DNA from 2 places in the Paenibacillus spongiae genome. Region 2 is predicted to be linked to the other one. Evidence: predicted binding sites of a transcription regulator. Region 2 holds the regulator's gene; the other holds the start of a gene.
The links. Region 2 encodes LexA, which represses DNA repair genes until DNA is damaged. Its sites were predicted from a motif close to CGAACATATGTTCG; they were not measured.
Positions count from the first base shown of each region.

Region 1 (7,847 bases), 2.4 Mb from region 2:
GTCTCGCTTCATGGAATTTGAAAGGAAATCGCTATTTGGTTCAGCAGGGCATTCAACTCAAGCTTTCGAACGGCCGTGTCCACGATTACCGGATGCTCGTGCAAAAGAACGGTTCGGGCGCATGGGAAGTGACGGGCTGTGCAGGACGAATCGGAGCGCCGCGCAGCATTACCTCGAATCTGCACGGGGGCGGCGAGGCCGTTACGATGAAGGCGCTGCTGGAGCGGTGGATCGGCAAAGAAGATTCGATCGAAAAGATCATGCGAACCGCTGAAGAGCTGGGCGTGCAGACCTCCTCCTTCCTGGAGCAATCTTACGGGAGACTTTGCGAATTAGCACTGGATCTAGCCATTGACCGCAAAGGCCATATCTGGCTGCTTGAAGTCAATCCCAAGCCGGCGCGCGAAGTTTTCATTCAAGCCGGGGAGAAGGAGACCTACCGGCGCGCGATCGAAAAACCTCTCGAATATGCCTTATGGCTGTACAATCAGAAGAAGCTTCGCAAAGAGAAAGCGGCCACGCGCGAAGAAACAAATCCCGACACGTAACTACGCTGCCGGGATTCGTCTTCTCTTCCTATATTCGAATGGATAATCGCTACAGCTCCAACAGCTCGCGGAAATCCCGGATGAGCACATCCGCGCCCCGCAGCTCTTCCTGCTTGCCATAGACCGCATAAGCGCAGCCGACGACCTGCAGTCCGTTGTTCTTGCCCGCTTCGACATCGGATGAACGGTCGCCGATCATCCAAGCCGTCTTAATATTGTGGTCTTCGAGGAGTCTTGCGACAAGCTCTACCTTCGACGCCGTCTTGTATTCGCCTGCGCTGTACAAGCCGTCGAACAGTCCGGCAATCCCGCGATACTCCGCCACGCCCTTTACGTATGCCTCCAGTCCGTTGCTGGCGACGAACAGCTTGCGGCCCCGCGCTTTAAGCTCGCGGAGTGTCGTCTCAACATGAGGATATAACGTGCCCTCGCCGGCTGCGAGACCTTCCAGCTCGTACTGCAGCATCAACACGTCCGCTCGTTCGCGAGCCGCATCCGAGCTGCCTGGCATCACGATTTTCCAAATATCCTCCAGCAGCATGCCGAGACAGCCCAGCAGCTTCTCCACCGGCGGGTTCGGTCCCTCATACAGCCCTTCCTCCCGAAGCGTTGTAAAAATACGCTCATGTACGCTTAGGAGCAGCGTATCCGTCTCGAATAATGTGCCGTCCATATCGAATATGAGCGCCTGAGGCTCCGGCAGTTTGTTATAATCGTTCAGTTTATTTCTCTCCCTTCAAAGCATTACCACCTAAAAGTTTTGCTCGTATTCGCTGCCGAAGGAGCGAATACGAGCAAAACTGTCTTCGGAAGCATATGCCCTATTCTACCACTTTCCGCGTTCGATATCCTGCGGTCTTAGCCATCCAAACATTCGGCATCTTTACCTGAATCCGTCCCCCTTCTCTCAAGGTAAAATTTGCCATTGATTTTTCTTTGAACATACACTAAAGTAGTACATAATTTCATACGAAGGTTTTCTAGGGTTCCGCGGTTCAACGCCGGTCTGGTCCAAGGGAAAACGCGCGGAAGCCATTTTTTCGTGAATACACGGAGGGACAAAAGCCCGGGAGATATCGTACAACGATATTTCTCGGGCTTTTTTTAATGGTCCGCATTCCTGACTGGGCAAACTGATGCTATGACCGATGCTGCAGCGAAGCCTTGGTAAATTTTCACGAGACAAAGGAGAGTTGACCATTATGAAATCAGATTGGGTCAAAGTCATTATCGCCGCACTATTTGAGGTGTGCTGGGTAATCGGGTTGAAACACGCGGATTCTGCATGGGAATGGGCCGGAACGGCAGTGGCCATCTATGTCAGCTTCTATTTGATGATTACCGCCAGCCGCCATATACCGGTAGGGACTGTCTATGCCGTCTTTGTCGGTCTGGGAACAGCCGGCACCGTTTTGGCGGAAACGCTGCTGTTCGGCGAACCGTTCAAAGCGGCTAAAGGTTTGCTTATTCTGCTGCTGCTTGCCGGAGTCGTCGGCCTCAAGCTTGTTTCCGATAAAAAAGCAGTGAAAGGGGAGGAAGCGTAAATGGCATGGACTTATTTAATTCTCGCCGGCCTGTTTGAAATGTTTGGGGTAGCCATGATAAATAAATTGAATAAAGACAAGAACTGGAAGGCGTTTCTGCTGCTCCTTACCGGATTCGGTGCAAGCTTCCTATTCCTCGCTCTTGCGATGAAATCGCTGCCGATGGGTACGGCTTATGCGGTATGGACGGGAATCGGCGCATCGGGCGGAGCCATTCTAGGCATGCTCGTCTATGGCGAGCCAAAGACGGCGCTGCGCATTCTGTTTATTGCCATGGTGCTCGGCGCAGCGGTTGGATTAAAGCTGATTTCCTAGCGCTTGACCATTTTCGCATCCAGCTTTTGCATGTAATCCCGCTCCTTATGACATGATAAACAAAGTGATCGATATCATGTGTAAGATGCAAAGGATGGATCCGTATGTTTGCACGTATAAGTTTGCTCGGGATGATCTGCCTTTCGGTTCTGCTGATGGCTAGTGATGCAAACGGAGCGCCCCTAAAGAAAGACCGGTTTTATTATGAGAAGAAAGGCGAAATGATTTGGGAGGTCCAAACGGATCAGAAAATGATTGCGCTCACCTTCGATGACGGCCCCGATCGCAGACAGACCAATGAAATTCTGGACCTGCTCGAACGTTATGATGCAAAATCCACCTTCTTCGTCGTGGGCAAGCGTGTCGCACAGTACCCCGATGTGGTCAGACGGGTCGTAGCCGAAGGACATGAGGTAGCCAATCACACGTACAATCACGTTTATTTCCAGCTGCCAGCCTCGGAGGAGCTTGTCCGGGAGGAAATCGAACGGACGGAGAAAGAAATCATTCAGGCAACAGGACGGAAATCCGCTTTATTCCGTCCGCCGGGCGGGACCTATGACGATCATATCGTACAAATTTCCAACCGGATGGGTCTGATGCCCGTCATGTGGTCATGGCATCAGGATACGCGGGATTGGAGCCGCCCCGGAACACGCAAGATTATAAATAAAGTTCTGCAGAATGCACGAAACGGCGATATCGTTCTGTTCCATGATCATGTGCGCGGTAATTCGCAGACGATACCGGCACTGGAGGTCATCCTTCCTGAATTAAAGGAACGGGGGTTTCGCTTGGTGACCGTTTCCGAGCTGATCAAATCGTCCGTTTCCGAAATCAACAAGAAGCTGCCAGCAGGTGGCAAAGGTTCTTGATTTTTACCCTGTATGGTTCACCAGCTTCCCGCACATTCTATGTGCAGGAGGTGATAAACCAAATGTTAAAATACTGTGGAGCCTTGGTTTTATCAGCAGCGCTAATTGTGACTGCAACTGGATGCGCAACGAACAGAACTACTGACGGTGTTAAAACAAATCAATACAAGGCTCGTACTACTCACCCTGGTACTCCCCTTGGTACGGACGGGTATCGCACCCGCACGACGACGCCTGCGCCTTACGGCACGACGGACGGATTCCGTACCCGTTCAACCACTCCGTATGGCATGGATAACACGTTGACGGATGGTAATCGGACGCGTACGACGGGTCCTCACACAATGATGGATGGCACTGGCACTGGCACGCATACGTCTTATCACAAGGATCATTCCGATAAGCTGGCCAAGCATATCTCCTCCATTAAAGGCGTGGATAAAGCGACCGTCGTCGTTCATAACAATGACGCTATCGTCGGTCTTGATGTCAAACCAGGGCAAAACACGTCGAAAATCACAGATGAAGTTCGACGCACTGTGGAACGCGAACATCCCGGATATAAAGTGCATGTAACGACGGATAAAAACATGCATACAAGAGTAAAGAACTTCCAAACGCAGATGGTTCCTCTGGACGGACACCCGATCCGCAACATGTCGGAAGACGCCGGAATCCTGATCCGGGATATCGGCCGTACCATAACTGCACCATTCCGTTAATGCCGCTTCAATAGGTTTCGGATAACAATAAGGGCAATCCAAGCTGGCTTCAGCTTGGACTGCCCTTATTAAATAATGCCCGTTGGATTGGTTAGCCTCTGAAAAACTTCTCGGCTTTATCGTAAAACACCTTGTCCTCGTCTGTCATTTCATCTTCCCATACAATCGCATCTACCGGACATGCTGCTTGGCAAGCGCCGCAATCGATACATATCTCGACATCGATAAAATATTGATCCGGTCCTTCCGCAATACAATCGACCGGACATACGTCCACGCAATCCGCTGCTTTCTCGTCGACACAATTACCTGTAATTACAAAACCCATGATGTCCCATCCTTTAAATTATGCTTCAAGCTGTTTAATAACCTGCTGGGCAAGATTCGCGTAAATCGCCCCGTTAGTCGTTTCCGGCTTATAGATGGAGGTCGAGAAATCAGGCTCGTCCTGATCATTCGGAGGCGTATCAATCGGAATTTGCGCGAGCAGCTCCGTCTGCAGCCTTTCCGCCAGCTGCTTGCCGCCGCTGCGTCCGAATAAGTAATGCTTCTTCCCGGTCTCGTCTTCATAGTAAGACATGTTCTCGACAACCCCTAGAATACGATGCTCGGTTTGAATCGCCATCGCTCCCGCCCGGGTTGCCACACCGCTGGCCGTCGCGTGAGGAGTCGTCACGATAATCTCCGCGCATTGCGGGATTCTCCGGTTAATGTCCAATGCGACATCTCCGGTTCCTGGCGGCAGGTCGATAATCATATAATCGAGCTCGGGCCATTTGACTTCATTCAAGAACGTATTCAGCATCTTCCCGAGCATCGGTCCGCGCCAAATTACGGGATTATGCTCCGATACGAAGAAGCCGGTCGAAATAATATGCATGCCATACCGTTCGACCGGAACGATATGATTCTTGTCGGTTTGGCGCACATCCTCGACACCGAGCATGCGCGGAATACTGAACCCGTAAATATCGGCATCGATAACTCCGACCCGCTTGCCGGCCCGTACCAGCGCCGAAGCAAGGTTTACCGTGACCGTCGATTTCCCGACGCCGCCTTTACCGCTGGCAACAGCGAGGAATTTCACGCTCGAATCCGGCGATGCGATTGGTGCGAGCTCCTGCTTCGCGCTTGGGATGCGAGCGGGCTTCGGGGCATAAGCTCCGCTGACGATAGCATCCTTCTCCTGTTTCGTAATGCTTTTGACACGGATATGCACGTCTTGAACGCCGATCGCATTCAGCTTTTCCGTCAGCTTCGTCCGGAAGAGGGCTTCCTCTCCGCTTTCTTCCGAATGGAGCAGCAATGTTAGCGCAACTTGGCGCTCATTGACCATTACGTCACGAATAAGACCCGTATCCAGAAAAGGTCTTCCGCTCTCGTCATCTATTAATTCGGCAAGTGCTTTCTCAACAAGTTCTCTTTGCATGGGCTTCACCTACTAATCCTTGAACTGGGTGGAAAAATTGCAACTTTGGGACTTACTGCGTTGGTTGGGCGCGTATAGCAGCACGCGAGAGGCTGTAACGCCGAAAAACGACGCGAGCGCTGTAAGGCCGTTTTAGGGACTTACAGCGTGGAATGCGCACGCGTGAGCAGCCCGCGAGAGGCTGTTAGTTATTTCAGGGCTGAATATGTTTTAGTGTCTAGTAACGCCTGTATTATACACCCGTATAATCGGATATGCAATATTGCAAGAGCGAGTTGCGATAATAGGGCTAAAGCCAATAAAAAAGGGCTTTTCCCGACTATATACTGTGCAGAAAAGTACCCTATCGATTCATATACTTTCATTAAAACAGTCTCCCGCTCTCTGAGTAATTTCATACTTTCCTGAGGACCCACTTTATCGATGTCATATCAACAGGTGTCGCGAGCCTTATTCTCCGTGACAATGCCCTCGTATTGCTTAGCAAGAGGATCGCCCTTGTCTTGGAAAAGGCAGACATCCTAGGAATGCCTGAAGCATTGCTGTAGAACTAGGCGCTGTCATAGAGGGCGAAGTATTTACACAGTCAAGCCGCTTTCATCTGCCCACAATTTAACATCGAGATATAACAGGAAAAAGTACTGAATTTTTCATGTGTTTCGCCGATTTTGGTCAACAGGTATAAGAAAGACCAAGACACATCTATCTTTGATCCGTTGCATAAATATGCTGCCTTTTTAACTTCCCTGATTAATAAAAGCTTGTCGTATTTGGCTCCACTCGAAGAAACCCACATATTGGCATCAATACTGAGGGTTACTTCTGAACAATATAAACATATAATATACAAACGTACGTTCTGTAGAGAGGTGGGATTCTAATGAGGCGTAACATTCCTTCCCGCAAAGAAATAGAGGCTGTGCGTGACTACATCTTATTGCCGTTTATGTTGGATATAGTGGAGACAAATCGAAGGAAGTTAATGAGCGACCCCTTGTCCCTGAGATTATTGTTTGAGGCCTCCTGCGGATTGCTTGCTGATCGGATTCACCAGGATCTTATTAAAGTCCGGAAATTCCTAAAGGAACATGAAATCAAAGTTGCGGACGTCGGTCAGTTCGAGGGGCAGATGAATTTTAAATATTGGGTACGCGGCTATGAAGATTCGTTTATGCTATTGCGGGAGTTAGTAAAGGCGGAGATCAGCAAAAGATTCGGAACGTATATTTCGGAGATAGCAAGAGGATGGAACACAAATGTTAAAAAATCCCTTATCAACAGATATGGTCAGTGAGGACTTACTTCGTTCACTCTACTTTTATACGAGTCTTACTAATAAGGAGGCACAGATCGCTAACGTGGTTCTACATTAGGCTTTCCACCCCCAAAAAAAAAAGCTTTCCCGGCTAAACTGCTCCAGGAAAGCACCCTAAAATTCAATTAAAATACTTTCTTTGTCTCCCGGTCCGCCTTAATGATCTCAACCGCTTCCTTAAAGCGCAAGGCGTGAACAATCTCCCGTTGGCGGAGGTACTTCAAGCTGTCTTGGAGATCCACGTCATCGGTCATATCAATGAGCCATTGATAGGTGGCGCGTGCCTTTTCCTCTGCAGCTATATCCTCATAAAGATCGGCAAGCGGATCGCCCTTGGCTTGAATATAGGCAGCCGTCCAAGGAACGCCGGAGGCGTTGTTGTAGAACAATGCGCTGTCATGGGAGGCAAAATGTTCACCGAGCCCAGCCGCTTTCATCTGCTCCGGCGTCGCGTCCTTGGTCAGCTTATAGATCATCGTCGCAATCATTTCAAGATGCGCAAACTCTTCTGTTCCGATATCAGTCAGCAGGCCGATTACTTTATCGGGAATCGTATAACGTTGATTTAAGTAGCGCAATGCGGCGGCAAGTTCGCCGTCGGCCCCGCCGTATTGCTCAGCCAAATATTTAGCCATTTGCGGGTCGCACTTGCTGACCCGTACCGGATACTGCAGCTTTTTATCATAAATCCACATGAATGCCTTTCCTCCCCGTTACCTGCCGACTTAAACTTGCCAAGGCCAGGGCGTCTCAACCCACTGCCAAGGATACTTCGAAAAGCTGTGCCCGTACTGAAGCAGCGGCCCGTAGTGCATCTCAAAATGATAGGCGCATTGCTTGCGCTGCTGAGCCAATTGATTGAATTGCTGCAGTGCCTGCATATCGTTCGGATGCGTGTCTAGATACAACGTCAGCTCGACAAGGCCAAAATCAAGCTGCTGCAGCTCTTCCAGCTTGTGGTAGTACTGTTCATCCAGCTTCGTATTCATGTTATGTCACTCCTGTTCCGCATTTGGAATCATACGGACTGTATAAGGCAGGCCATAACGTTCCCCGTCTAAGCGCTTCCGGGAGCGGGAACTGTGGTAGGTTCATTGGC
Region 1 covers NZ_CP091430.1:1,902,764-1,910,610, reverse strand. The annotation lists gene L1F29_RS08740 (YheC/YheD family endospore coat-associated protein) at 1-548, shown strand, start outside; gene L1F29_RS08735 (HAD family hydrolase) at 598-1,269, opposite strand; guanidine-I (ykkC/yxkD leader) riboswitch at 1,518-1,623, shown strand; gene L1F29_RS08730 (DMT family transporter) at 1,751-2,092, shown strand; gene L1F29_RS08725 (DMT family transporter) at 2,093-2,407, shown strand; gene L1F29_RS08720 (polysaccharide deacetylase family protein) at 2,512-3,282, shown strand; gene L1F29_RS08715 (YhcN/YlaJ family sporulation lipoprotein) at 3,390-4,004, shown strand; gene L1F29_RS08710 (DUF362 domain-containing protein) at 4,096-4,332, opposite strand; gene L1F29_RS08705 (Mrp/NBP35 family ATP-binding protein) at 4,351-5,433, opposite strand; gene L1F29_RS08700 (YhjD family protein) at 6,314-6,727, shown strand; gene L1F29_RS08695 (manganese catalase family protein) at 6,874-7,443, opposite strand; gene L1F29_RS08690 (spore coat protein CotJB) at 7,474-7,737, opposite strand; gene L1F29_RS08685 (spore coat associated protein CotJA) at 7,739-7,847, opposite strand, start outside.
Region 1: a site for LexA is predicted at 6,281-6,294, ahead of L1F29_RS08700 (YhjD family protein). Genes of this name have one in related genera too.

Region 2 (7,847 bases):
ACGACCAAGGCGGCTATTTCGACTTGGCTCCTACCGACCTGGGCGAGAACTGCCGTCGCGAGATCGTTCTGACATTGGAAGAAATGGGCTTCGAAATCGAAGCATCCCATCACGAAGTAGCTCCAGGCCAACATGAGATTGACTTCAAATATGCGGACGCGGTGAAAGCGGCTGACCAGATTCAAACCTTCAAGCTGGTCGTCAAGACCGTTGCACGCCAACATGGCCTCCATGCGACATTTATGCCGAAGCCGCTGTTCGGTGTGAACGGATCGGGTATGCACTGCCACCAATCGCTGTTCCAAGGGAAGAAGAACGCGTTCTATGACGAGACTGACAAGCTTGGCTTGAGCCAGACAGCTTACCAGTATATGGCCGGCATTCTTAAGCATGCCCGCGCATTCGCAGCGATTACGAATCCGACCGTAAACTCTTACAAGCGTCTGGTTCCAGGCTATGAAGCCCCATGTTATGTTGCATGGTCGGCAAGCAACCGAAGCCCGATGATCCGTATTCCGGCATCCCGCGGTCTGAGCACGCGTGTAGAAGTTCGTAACCCGGATCCGGCAGCTAATCCATACCTGGCGCTAGCTGTCATGCTGAAAGCGGGTCTTGACGGTATTCAGAATAAGCTGACCGTTCCGGCTCCGACAGATCGCAACATCTATGTCATGACGGATGAAGAGCGTGTGGATGAAGGGATTCCAAGCCTGCCGCTCGACCTGAAGGAAAGCCTTGAAGAGATGCTCCGCAGCGAAGTGATCTGCGACGCCCTTGGCGATCATGCACTTGCCCACTTCTATGAGCTCAAGGAAATCGAGTGGGATATGTATCGTACGCAAGTCCATCAATGGGAACGCGATCAATATCTGACGCTGTATTAATTTAGAATAAGATCGATTTAACAAGGTTTTGGGGATAGCTAAATGGGGGCAACGTTCATGATTTGAACGATAGGATCGGGCTGCCCCCGAGCTGCACCCAAGACCTTTTTTTTGTAATCGGATTGTCGGATTAACGGTAAAAGTGAATGACTCTATAGAGGTGCGATTTCTTGAAAGCTGCGAGATTCGAGGAAAAATAAATAGCAGCTGCATGCTGGTAACAGGAGCGATTTGGAGCTTGATACTGAAGGATAGGTATGTCTTATCCTCGGATATCGAGGGGGATTCTATTTGATCGTACAGGAGGAGATTATTCTAATGCTAGCTAAGATAAGCAAGGCTGATGAGCTCGTTATAGCTCGATTCGAAAGACATCTGAAGCATACCGTCGAGGACGTATGGGCAATGTTGACTGAAAACGATAAGCTTGCCCAGTGGTTTTCCGAGCTGCGGATTGATGACCTTCGCGAAGGCGGTACGATCAAGTTCGACATGCAGGATGGCACGTATGACGAAATGGAAATCATCGAGTTCCGAAACAACTCTGTGCTCGAGTACACATGGGATGCAGACCGTGTTCGTTTCGAACTCGAGGCGGAGCCGGAGGGCTGCCGGTTGGTCTTTATCGAGAAGATTACGAAGATAACGGATCATACCCCCAGAGATATAGCAGGGTGGGATGTTTGTCTGGATGTCATCGAAGCTATTCTTGACGGCAGAATCATAGAATCTAGAAAAGACATATGGAAAGTGAAATACGAGGAGTATGTGAAAGTGTTCGAACAACTGAAGCATGACGATGTAAATTAAACAAATCGCCGCGAAATCAGAATGTGCTTGTTATCGCTTCAGACGCCGGTATTCACACAAATTTATCCTTCTGCTCTTCACGGTGTATGAATTGCTGCTGGCCAATAATAGATGATTGAACGAATTACCGCAAGAACATCATGGCGTGCTCGCGTAATGTTCTTGCGATCCGCTCCGTGCGGTTGATAAAGAAGGGGCTGTCCACCAATCGCTTATGCAGCGGTTGATAGACAGCCCCTTCTTATTATGCGGTACTAGTGAATGTCCCGGAAAAGTCCGATGACTTTGCCGAGAATAGTCACATTGCGCAAGCGAATCGGTTCCATGGTCGCGTTCTCCGGCTGGAGCCGAATGTGATCCTTCTCCTTGTAGAACGTCTTCACCGTAGCTTCGTCGTCTTCTGTCATCGCAACGACGATATCGCCATTGCTTGCGGTTTGCTGCTGGCGGACAATAACATAGTCGCCGTCATGAATACCGGCTTCAATCATACTCTCGCCCATAATATTCAGGATGAAGACGGTATCGTCTCCCACACGGTCCGCCGGCAGCGGAAAGTAGTCTTCGATGTTCTCGGTAGCTGTAATTGGAATACCAGCTGTGACTTTACCGACGACAGGCACTTTGGCGATGGCAAGCGGGAACGGCAGATCGGTCATGTCCTGATCCAAAATTTCGATGGCCCTCGGCTTCGTCGGATCCCGACGGATCAATCCTTTCTTCTCCAATCTGTCCAAGTGGCCGTGGACGGTAGAGCTTGAAGCAAGGCCGACCGATTCGCCAATCTCACGGACGGAAGGCGGATAGCCCTTCTCCCGAACCTCGGTCTTAATGAATTCAAGTATCGCCTGCTGGCGGTTGGAAAGTTTCGACACCGGAATCACTCCATAAGTTCATTTGTGTCAAATTATAACACAGAACCGGAGTTCGTACAAACATAAGTTCGAGAAACAGAGGTTCGCATTCGCATGCGAACAAACGTTCCAAAAACAGTTGACGCCAAACGAATGTTCGTGTTATTCTAATTTCAACAAGAACAGAACAAACGTTTGGGGGTAATGAGATATGATGACAGCAATCTCTACTTACAATTACAATAAAGACAAAGTGAATAACGGCAATCGTTCGAAGCGTCAAGCCAATGACCGGCGCGTGGAGAGAATGATGCTGCGATTAGCAATAGTAGGCGTATTTTTCATCGTGTTATTCTTCGGCTTCATGCTCATGAAAGGATTTGCCGGCGGAGGAGAGCCTGCAGCGCCAATGGCAGGGGAGAAGGTCATTGTTGTAGGGGCCGGGGACACACTGTGGAAGATCGCCGGAACCGTCCGTGAGGAAGGAGACGACCTGCGGCGAATTGTTTATAATTTGAAGGAACGCAATCAACTGAGCAGCAGCATGCTCAAGGTAGGTCAAACTTTAATCGTACCGGCGGACTAAGAAGTCCGCCGTTTTTTTGCGGTTTTCTTGACATTAGACCGTTAAAAGGTCAAAGTAAAGAGTGGAATATACGTGCATTGGAAACATAGGAAGGAGTCTTTTTTTGGAAAAGATAATCGCAAGAATCAATGAACTCGCAAGAAAGCATAAGACGATCGGATTGACGGAAGAAGAGACGCTGGAACGTGCCGAGCTTCGACGTCAATATTTGGACAACTTCAAGCGGAATTTCCGCGTCCAGCTGGATAGCATTACATTGGTAGATGGGGATGACAGTATAAAGCACTGACCGAACCTTCGGATATACAAACGCAAAGAAGGGGGATTCACATGCAATACCGTCTGTTAGGCCGGAGCGGATTAGCTGTATCCGAGCTTTGTCTCGGCACGATGACCTTCGGCAATACAACCAGTGAAGAAGAATCTATCGAAATGATCAACCGTTTCATGGAGCAAGGCGGGAATTTCCTCGATACGGCAGATGTCTACGTATCCGGCCGGTCCGAAGAAATCGTAGGCAAGGCGATCAAGGATCGCCGCTCAGAGATTGTTCTCGCTACGAAGGTTCGCATGACCACAGCCGATCATCCGAATGGCGCGGGTATTTCGAGAAAGCATATTATGGACGGGCTTGACGCCAGTTTGAAGAGGCTGCAAACCGACTATATCGATTTGTATCAAGTCCATGTGTGGGATCATGCCACTCCTATTGAGGAAACGCTTCGGACGCTTGACGATCTGGTTACATCCGGTAAAGTGCGTTATATCGGGTGCTCGAATTTCTTCGCCTGGCAGCTCATGAAATCGCTCGGGTGCAGCGATATGAACCGTTACGTTCGATTCATATCCATTCAGCCGCAGTACAGTCTCGTCAGCCGCGAGATGGATCGCGAGATGATGTCGTTGTGTGCCGAGGAGAATGTCGGCATTATCCCATGGGCGCCGTTAGGAGGAGGTTTCCTAACCGGACGCTATACGCGGGAAGAGCCGACGGAAGGCAGGCTTACCGCCAAGGCGGGAGAGAGCTCGTGGGCATTAAGAAGCACAGAGCGGAACTTCGCGATTCTCGATGCCGTAACGGCTGTCTCGAAGCGGCTGGACAAATCGCCGGCACAGGTAGCCTTGAGGTGGCTGCTGCAGCGGCAAGGCATTACGTCGCCGATTTTTGGTGCCCGAACACTCGAGCAATTCGAAGATAATATGGGTGCAGTCGGATGGACGATGCCGCAAGAGGCTTGGGATGAGCTGGATGAAGCCAGCGCATTGCCTTCCGAGTATCCGAACCGTTTCATTGCCAAGTTTGCAAGGCCTTATTGATGTCTGGCAACGGTAATGAACGTGAGCGTAAGATAGGCTACATATGATTAGGAGGAACACGATTTGTCATCGCGATCTTGGGAACGTAAAGTCCGTAAGAATCAAACTCAGCTTAACAAGCAGCGCAAGAAGCAGGGACAGGCGCCATTGAATACCAGCGCATCATCCGCCCCAAAGATGGATGTCTTCAAAGGCAGAAGCATCGTATTGCCGGTTTTCCTGATCCTGTTTATATCGTTCTTCATCACGATGTCGACCTACTCCGGCGCGTATAAGCAGTCGGGCTGGCTGTATTGGGTTACGATTGCCTGCTACATTTTAATGGCCGTCATGTTTATTCTAAGGCGCCCATACTTGGCGGTAGGCAAGGACTTCGTCAAATCCCGCCGTTTCGGAGGCGACAAGACATTGTACGCGGGCTCGATCAAAGCGATCGGTCTGCAATCGGGAAGTATCGTTATCGAACAGGTCAAGGGAACCAATTGGGTATTCACCCGGCTAATCAACCGCTATCCGACAGACGAGATGGCGGAGCGGCTGCGTGCGTTCGCGGCAGCGAACAACATTACGATCAACGAGAAATAATTGACGACTGGAGTGGACGAAAGAACTATGGCAAAGAAAGCGGTCTTGTTCGACTTGGATGATACGTTGCTATGGGATGACCGCAGCGTGAAGGAAGCGTTCAAAGCTACATGCGATGCGGCAGCGGCTAAGACAGGGGTTGATGCGGCTGCGCTGGAAGAAGAGGTTCGCCGCGAAGCGCGCGAATTGTACGAAACCTACGAAACCTTCCCGTTTACGAAGATGATCGGCATCAACCCGTTCGAGGGCTTGTGGGGCAACTTCACAGGGGGCGAGCAGGCGGAATTCCGCAAGATGCAGCAGCTTGTACCAGGTTACCGCCGGGATGCATGGACCAGTGGGCTGCGGGCGTTAGGGGTTGACGATGAACAGCTCGGGGCCGAGCTGGCCGAGCAATTCCCTGCTGAACGGCGCAAGCGCCCGATTGTATACGATGAAACCTTCCAGGTACTGGATAAGCTGAAGGGTCAGTATAAGCTTCTTCTGCTGACCAATGGTTCGCCCGACCTGCAGAAGGAGAAGCTGGACGGGGTGCCGGAGCTTGTTCCTTATTTCGATCATATTATAATCTCCGGCGAGTTCGGGCAAGGAAAGCCCGCCGCTCCTATATTCAAGCATGCGCTCGAAAGACTCGGGATCGAACCCGAGGACGGAATTATGGTCGGCGATAAGCTGACGACAGATATATTGGGCGCCAACACGATCGGTATGACCTCGGTCTGGATCAACCGGCACGGCGTGAAGCGTTCGGATGAAATCATTCCGACTTTCGAGATTGCCCATCTGGAAGAATTGCTTCCCTTGCTTGTGTAGAATTCGATAAGCAGACATGCAATTAACCCGCTGCCGACTCGCATAAATGCGAATCAGTAGCGGGTTTTGTGTACTAAACAATGAATATTAACGATATTATGCGTTGGATTTCTGGAAGGAAGGGTCGTCGAACGGCTGCGCGATCCAGCCTTCCTTCTCGATGAAGAGGCGAACGGCTACGATCTGGCGGTTATCCATCAACGTAAAGAAGTGTGGTTTGTTCTCCGGCACGGAGATGACATCGCCTGCCGTCAGCTCAACATCGAAATAGCCGACATCGTCCGTGCCTTTAATAATAAAGATGCCGCGGCCTGCCGTGATGGCACGGACCTCATCCTCGGTATGCGTGTGCACTTGCTCGAATTTGACGAGCAGCTCATTCAGGTTGGGAGTGTCATCGGACAATGCGATGATATCCCAGGTCAAATATCCGCGGCGCTCGGCCAGGTCACGGATTTCGGAATCGAACGTCGTAAGAATTTGCTGTTTATCTTCATCGCTCAAGACGAACTTATCCTGGAGCGAAACCGGAAGCTTAGCGGGATTCCAATGCTCGTATAATACCTCTTGTTTCTCTAGAAAGGAGCGTACGTTCTCCTCGCCTTGAATCCGTTCATTCGTATTGCGGATACGGACTTCAGCCATCCCCAAATCCCTCATTTCCAAGTAATCTTATTTCCAATAAGGATAATTATAATATAATTCAAAAAGACTGTCGATATAGAAGCTTTTCACCTGATGTCGATTCTGTTAGACTAAGGATTAATGATTTTACGGAAGGAAGTACGCGAATGACGAAGTTAGCTATTCAAGAGATGTTGAAGCAGCGCATATTAATTCTCGATGGCGCGATGGGAACGATGATTCAGCAGCGTAATTTGACGGATGCCGATTTCGGCGGGGAAGATCTGGATGGCTGCAACGAAATGCTGGTCTTGACGAGACCGGATGTCATACGCGACATTCACGAGGAATATTTGGCCGCAGGGGCCGACATTATTGAAACCAATACGTTCGGAGCGACTAGCGTCGTTCTGGCGGAATATAACATATCGGATAAAGCGCGCGAAATAAACCTTGCCGCGGCTGCGATTGCCAAAGAGGCGGCGGACAAGTACGCTACGCCCGAGCATCCGAGATACGTGGCAGGCGCATTAGGGCCGACGACGAAAACGCTCTCCGTTACGGGAGGCGTTACATTCGATGAGCTGATCGAGAGCTATTACGAGCAAGCGGTTGCGCTTATTGAAGGCGGCGTAGACGTACTGCTTCTGGAGACCTCTCAAGATACGCTGAACGTGAAGGCCGGCAGCATAGGCATTCGCAAGTCGTTCGAGACGACGGGCATCGAGCTTCCGATCATGATCTCGGGTACGATCGAGCCGATGGGAACGACGCTGGCCGGGCAAAATATCGAGTCCTTCTATATCTCGCTCGAGCACTTGAATCCGATTTCCATGGGTTTGAACTGTGCGACAGGACCCGAATTCATGCGCGATCATATTCGCTCATTGTCCTCGATCTCGCGGGCAGCTATCAGCTGTTATCCGAATGCCGGATTGCCGGACGAGAATGGGCACTACCATGAATCGCCGGAATCGCTGGCCCGCAAGATGGCGGCGTTCGCAGAGCAGGGCTGGCTCAACATTGCCGGCGGATGCTGCGGAACGACGCCGGAACACATTCGCGTTATGGCGGAGACACTAGCCGATTATGCGCCGCGTACCCAGATGGGCGACCATCCGCCCGCAGTATCCGGTATCGAGACGGTGTATATCGAAGAAGACAATCGTCCGATTATGATTGGCGAACGGACGAACATTTCCGGTTCCAGAAAGTTCAAGCGGCTGATCAAGGAAGGGAAGTTCGACGAAGCTTCCGAAATCGCCCGCGCGCAGGTGAAGGGCGGCGCGCATATTATCGATATTAACCTGCAGGATACGGATATCGACGAAGATTATGCGGTCAGGGAGTTTCTGCCGCAGGTTGTGAAGAAGA
Region 2 covers NZ_CP091430.1:4,352,653-4,360,499, reverse strand. The annotation lists gene glnA (type I glutamate--ammonia ligase) at 1-884, shown strand, start outside; gene L1F29_RS19780 (SRPBCC family protein) at 1,203-1,694, shown strand; gene lexA (transcriptional repressor LexA) at 1,949-2,569, opposite strand; gene L1F29_RS19770 (LysM peptidoglycan-binding domain-containing protein) at 2,760-3,134, shown strand; gene L1F29_RS19765 (DUF896 domain-containing protein) at 3,238-3,423, shown strand; gene L1F29_RS19760 (aldo/keto reductase) at 3,465-4,451, shown strand; gene L1F29_RS19755 (hypothetical protein) at 4,515-5,036, shown strand; gene L1F29_RS19750 (HAD family hydrolase) at 5,064-5,849, shown strand; gene mtnD (acireductone dioxygenase) at 5,946-6,494, opposite strand; gene metH (methionine synthase) at 6,641-7,847, shown strand, end outside.